2 regions of the Paenibacillus salivarius genome follow, and region 2 is predicted to be linked to the other one. Evidence: riboswitches for the same ligand, from Rfam matches in the RefSeq annotation. Region 2 holds a riboswitch; the other holds the start of a gene.
The links. Region 2 has a riboswitch for thiamine pyrophosphate ahead of ACSFXJ_RS24985 (thiamine phosphate synthase). Riboswitches for the same ligand answer to the same signal wherever they lie in the genome.
Positions count from the first base shown of each region.

Region 1: another riboswitch for thiamine pyrophosphate. It lies ahead of tenA (thiaminase II); the one in region 2 lies ahead of ACSFXJ_RS24985 (thiamine phosphate synthase).

Region 1 is NZ_CP195592.1:1,296,959-1,300,165, reverse strand. Features, by position in the region: gene thiD (bifunctional hydroxymethylpyrimidine kinase/phosphomethylpyrimidine kinase) at 1-525, opposite strand, end outside; gene thiM (hydroxyethylthiazole kinase) at 528-1,370, opposite strand; gene tenA (thiaminase II) at 1,429-2,115, opposite strand; TPP riboswitch at 2,309-2,414, opposite strand; gene ACSFXJ_RS05710 (hypothetical protein) at 2,485-2,832, opposite strand; gene ACSFXJ_RS05705 (LysR family transcriptional regulator) at 3,110-3,207, opposite strand, start outside.
Region 2 is NZ_CP195592.1:5,397,265-5,400,471, forward strand. Features, by position in the region: gene ACSFXJ_RS24980 (DDE transposase) at 1-1,250, shown strand, start outside; gene ACSFXJ_RS24985 (thiamine phosphate synthase) at 1,349-1,987, opposite strand; TPP riboswitch at 2,098-2,204, opposite strand; gene ACSFXJ_RS24990 (hypothetical protein) at 2,414-2,908, shown strand; gene ACSFXJ_RS24995 (NAD(P)/FAD-dependent oxidoreductase) at 2,971-3,207, opposite strand, start outside.

The DNA of each region.
Region 1 (3,207 bases), 1.5 Mb from region 2:
CGCGATCCGCCAAGCCGCTTCCTTCCGGTCTTCCATCGACCGGATCGCCATGCCCGACAGCGCCTCCGCCTCCGGAATGTTCGGCGTAACGATCATCGCGAGCGGCAGCAGTTCCTCCTTCAGCGCCCGGACCGCTTCCGGCAGCAGCAGCTCCGCGCCGCCCTTCGCGATCATAACCGGATCGACGACGACCCGGTCCCAGCCGAAGCGCCGGATTTCGGCCGCAACGGCGCGAATGATGTCCGCGCTGAACAGCATGCCCGTCTTGAGCGCGTCGACGCCGAGATCCTCGCCCACGGCGGCGATTTGCTCGGCCGCCGCCTCGGGCGGCAGCGGATAAACGCCGCTGACGCCGAGGGTATTCTGCACGGTCACCGCCGTGATCGCCGACATGCCGTAAACGCCAAGCTCCTGAAACGTCTTGAGGTCGGCCTGGATACCGGCTCCTCCGCCGCTGTCCGATCCGGCGATCGTCAACGCCCTGCCAGTGAAGTCCTTCCCCGTCCCGGTGATGCTCATGCTCATACTCATACAGCTCCCCCGGTTGTCGCCGTCTCGATGTCGCGGACGGCGGCATAGCCTTTGAGCGAATGCGGATGCAGCTTCGCAAGTTCATCCAGGAAAGCAATCTGGAAGCTGCCCGGACCGAAGGCCGCCGTACGCTCTGCCGCACGGGCCGCTGCCGTTCCGTAAAAGGCCAGTCCTGCCGTCCCGGCAAGCAGCATATCCGGGCAAACCGCCGCAAAAGCTCCGAGCACCGACGTCAGCAAGCATCCCGTGCCGGTCACTTGGGTCAGCAGCGCATCCCCGCCGCTAATGCCGCGGCAAGCCGTCCCGTCGGCAATCACATCCTCCCGTCCGGTGATCGCCACGACCGCGCCGAACTGCCGAGCGGCCCTTACGGCGAGGGAAGCATTCTCGTAGGTGTCGCTATCTCCGGCGTCAACCCCTTTGATGACGCCTCCTTCTCCAAGAAGGTTCGCGACCTCCGCCGCATTGCCGCGTACCAGCGATACGTGGACCTTGCTCAGTATTCTTAGCGCGGATTCCGTCCGGAACCGGGTCGCCCCGGCCCCGACCGGATCGAGCAGCACCGGCACGCCGTGCTCGTTCGCCGACCTTCCGGCGACGATCATCGCGTCGATCAGTTCGCTCGATAGCGTGCCGATGTTCAGCACAAGCGCGCCCGCGATTTTGGCCATATCCGCGACTTCTTCCGGCGCATAGGCCATGACCGGCGAGGCGCCAAGGGCGTAAAGGCCGTTCGCAGTAAAGTTGGTCACCACGACATTCGTCATATTATGAACGAGCGGTTTCGTATTTTGCACCTGCGTCAGCAGGGCGGACAACTCTTTTTCCAGCATGCTCATGTCCGTTCAAACCCCATTTCCCAAGCTATTTTTCACTCGTCAAAACCTCGTAGTCGCATCAATATACAGCAGCCGCAAGCGGCACCGGCCATTCTTCGAGCTTGTAGGCCATATCCCAGAACATGTACTCCAACTGACAGCTGTGCACAAAATACTCCTTCATCCGCCCGCGCTCCGCCTCGGTGGCCCCTTCGGCCCACGCATCGACCAATTGGCGGAACTTGCTTGTCGCGCCTCCCGCCGTGTTCCCGTAGAAATGGATCCATTCGTAGAACGGATGCCCCTCATCCGGCCGTACTTCGTCCATCAATTTTCTCCCGATTTCCAAATAGGTCCACGGGCAAGGCAAAAGCGCGGCCATGATCTCCCCGAGGCTTCCCTCATGCGCGACCGTCAGCATATGCCGAATGTAATGATGGGCGCTTGGCGCAAGCGGAAATCCTTGCAGGTCTTCATAACGAACCCCCGCAACATTGCAAAAATTCCCGTGCGGATGGATTTCCCGGTTCAGGATAAAAGAAATTTGCTCGTTGAACATGGCGATGTCCTCGCGGTTCGCGCATTTTGAAATGGCCACCCCGTAAATCCGCATGTATGCATTCAAATATTCGGAATCCTGTTTGACGTAATGAATCAGCTGCTCTCTTCCGAGGTTGCCCGACGCAATCCCCTGAACGAACGGATGCTCGAATATCGCCTCGAACAACCCGTCCGTCTCCTTGCGCAATTCCTCCGTAAAGCTCATGTTTTCTCCACCTTTCAAGATTAGAGTCAAATGAAAGATCAGGAAGCCCTGGGAAGGAGGCGGCGGATCCCCATGTCCCGATTCCATGCACTATAAACCGGGTTTGATCACACCAAAAAAGCCGCCCCGAAAACGGAGCGGCTCATACATATCGCTAGCTAACAACCAAACGGCAAGTCGTCTGCAGATACAGCTAAGACCGGCTCCACTTTCCTACGCTAGTACGAACTAGATCAGGTTCAAAGGGTCCAAGATTTGTACTCTTGTCTCAGCCGCCGACGGCTCCCCTAGTGGACTTCCTATTCTATTGTTTACTAATGTACCCGGGTTTGCAAATTCTGTCAATTCAAAATCAATTTAAAACTTCGGCTACTTCTTATCTACTTGCACGAGAGTTATATTTTTTAGCGTATAGGTGTCTTTCAGCTTCTCGTCAGGGATCACCTTCAGCTTGACCAGGCTCGCGATCTTGGAGGAGTCGGGTTTGGAAAGCATCCGCCACAATTCCGGATCGGGCAGCGCCTCGTACAGCTTATGCTCATCGTATTCCCTGCGCTGCTGCTGGACGAGCTTGACTTCATGTCCGCCGACTTCAAGTTTCGTCACATTCCGCTCGCCGCAATAATCCAAAATTTCCTGCCGTAAGGATGCAAGTTCCTGTTCCAGCTCCTTTTGAGCTTGCTTGATTTCATAAAACCGCTCTACGATCTTGTCCATCATCGTCACGCTCCTTCATATCCCATGGATATGCGGAAGGGGCTTGGATTAGCCCATTTGACGCGCGGTTCATTGGTAATAAGGGCCATTTTGGGCCTTATTTCGTCGTTTTGGGTTTGTAGTCGTAAAATAGGGCCCTTTTACGTCCTTATTTTCCGGAAAGAGCGCAAAATTCTGGTCATCGGGTGCCTTCTTCTCAAAATAAGGCCCTTTTGGGCCGCTATTTGGATGGAATAGATCCTTTTCCGCAAAATAAGGCCCTTTTATGTCGTTATCATCATACCGCCGAGCCGTTCAGATCCCCGCCGCTTTCGGCAAAGCCTGCATCCTCTGCATGATCCGACGCCTCCGAAGGGCCGACCGACGCCTCCAAAG
Region 2 (3,207 bases):
TCGATGAGGGGGTCGTCGCCATTCGCACGACGCCTGTTTATGCCATTCTTTGCGGTTTCAACCCTGGCGAGTCGCCGGGCGTCGGGACGTTCTACGACTTTTTCCCCCGGCTTTGGCGGGCATCCAAGCCGCATAAGACTGGGCGCATCAAACGTCGCCTGAAGAAGCCGCGAAAGAAAGGCAAGAAGAATGAAAAGCAGGAACCCAAAAACCCAAAAATTACGGAGAGGCTCGTCTCCCGCGTCCTGCGCGAGGGCAAAATCCACTATGCCCCCAAGGAGCACGACCTGTTGCAGCAATTGTTTCAAACCATGTTTGTCGCACCTTCCGCGGCAAAGGGATTGCTCGGTGATACGAACGCTTTTCGCGTCATCGGCGATGGATCTCCAGTTGAAGCCGGGGCGCGTTCCTTCGGTAAATTCCTTTGCGATTGCCGCAAGTCGGGCAACTGGAAATGTACCTGCAAACGGCAATTTTCCGATCCCGATGCAGATTGGGGCTGGGACAGCTACCGCGAGAAGTATTACTACGGACGCACGCTTTACATGTTTACCGCCGCGGACAGCGCCTATGATCTGCCCGTGTATCCGCGATTGTTTCGCGCCAGCCAACACGATGCCGTATCGTGGATTTGCGGTTACCGCGAACTTCGCTACTGGTACGCGGATTGGAAGGTGGGAGAGGCGATCTTGGATTCGGCCCACGACGCCCTCCCGATCTATACCATGCTGGAACATGATGATGTTAGCAGCATCATCGACCTGAATCTCAGGCGTTCCGGGCATACGGTATACAATGAAATGAAAATAAACTCCGATGGTGTTCCCGTCTGCCCCATTGGTCGCAAGATGTCCTGCTGGGGCAAGTGTCCGGGGCGGCAGCGTATCAAGTGGCGCTGCCCCGCCAAAGTTGGAAAATGGGAGTGTCCTACTCCGTGTTCGCCTTCCGAGTACGGAAGAACGTTCTATACGTCGACAGCCGATAATCCGCGCTTGTTCCCACGCATCCGCCGTGATAGCAAGGAATGGAGAAAGCGTTACGCGATGCGAACCGGCGTTGAGCGTTGCATTAAGCGTCAGAAGACTGATTACAAGTTGGAATCTTCGCGCGGCCGCAGTTCACGTCACTGGAACATTCGAGTTTATCTTATTGCCATGTGTCAGCACGCTGACGCATGGTTCGAAGAAGCAAAGAAACAAAAACTGTTGCCATCCATTCAGCATTGGCTTAACGAATCTGTTGCCGCATAAGCCCAATTTTTAAAAAATGGAGGACCTTGTGTTTCTTTGGCATGCGCATTCATGAAAATCGCTTTCATTATCGTGCTAGTATTCATTTTTTGCGCTCATCACCCCTCGCTCGAACTCGAATCCCCCAGTTTAATCCGAGCTCCTATTAATGATTCCGCGTATTTCATGGCTGCTTTCTTTGGGTCCTCCGCCCGCAAAATGCCGGACATGACGGCAATGCCGTCCACTCCTGTGCCCAGCACCTCTTCCACATGCTCCGGCTTGATTCCGCCAATGGCCAACACCGGTATGCGCAGAGCCCGTTTGATGGCCGTGAGTTCCTCAAGCCCCTTCGGCGGCCGCCCCTCCTTGGACCGGGTCGCATACACATGTCCATATAGCACATAATCGGCGCCCCTGCGCTCCATATCCACCGCCTCTTCGTACGAGTGAACCGAGCCGCCTGCCGTGAGCGTCGGCATCATGCTTTTGACGACGTCGACCGGTAAACTGTGGTAGGCAAGATGTACCCCGGCACACACCGCCTTGGCGACATCGGCCCGGTCGTTGATGATGATTTTGCTCAGGGGAACTCCCTTGCCGACCAAAGACTGAACCGCCTCATATACTTCTTTTGCGGCCCTTTTCTTTTCCCGGATATGAAATTTGTCCACAAACGGCTCGATCTCTGCTGCGATGCCCGCGAACGCGGACAAGGACAGCTCCCCGTCCGAAATGACGTGCAGTTGCTTTTTCATCCCGGCCTCCTTCCCGCGTTGATCGTCTTCATGACAACAAAAAAACCACCTTCGCCATAGAAAGTGGTTGTATAGGGCAAAACATCACGAATCGAGATCGCGAATGCCAGGTTCCCGTTACGCCACTTCCCTCCGCTGGTACGAGCCAGATCAGGTTCCAAGGGTCTTAAAGTTCACTTTAATCTCAGCCTTATGCAAGGCACCCCTAGTGGTTTTTCGTTGTATGAAATTGGTATTTATTGCTGTCCCCAACCTATCACGGTCTCAAAAAAATGTCAATCCGGGATCCGGGATGACCTTGTCTTTGCTTCGCCAAGGCGGAAACCTTATACTGGACAATGGAACCTGTGATTGTACATCGTGCCGGATCTGTGGGTACCGAATACATAGTTCCGACCTATCAATTCTATGTGCCGGAGGCCGAAGATGCTATCCTTTGAACAAAAACTGCAAGTGTTGGATTCCTTTCCCGAGCTGACGAGAAAAAATGTATCCCTGGGCCGGGTCAATTATCAGTATGAGCAAAGCGTGCACGACAAAAAAACGGTAGCGTACCACCTGCACCCTAACGGGAACGGCTACATTTATGCCGCCATGCTGGAAGGCTACGAGCCCGATGACAAGGGTTACGTCAACATCCGGGATTTGCCGGAAAATGAACTGCGCGAACTGGTGCGAAAGTCGATCGATTCCCTGGCAACCGGGGGTCGGGAGATTTCAAACGGGGACCGGTCCGAACCTCCGCGCAAGGAAACGCCAGGCGGAACCTGGACCGATGCGAAGGGAAATGTGCTGACGCTTAAATACGAGGATGACCTTTGGTATCTGTATGCGGGGCTGAATCTGGAGATGGCGTTTGAAACCCGGGAAGAAGCCGGGGAGTATCTGGCCGAGGAAGGCTTTCAACCTGTGAAAAAATAAGGAAAGAGCAGTTCCGCCATTTTGGAGCTGCTCTTTTTTGCCTGAAGATGTTCAAGAATGGATCAATCCGCCATCGACATGAACAGCTGTTTTTTCAGCTCCCGGTTTCTCTCGTTGAAAAGGTCGTTGTGCGAAGACACCATCCCATACGCCTCGGCATCCGGGGTAATGTATTGCTTGGCTTTGTTGACGGCGTTGGCGGCGTCCTGAAAAGCCCCCGCGATCAGGTGCAGCTTCCCTTCATGAGCCAAAATGTCCCCTGCGGCGTAGATTCCCTCGACCGAGGTTTCACTCATCGG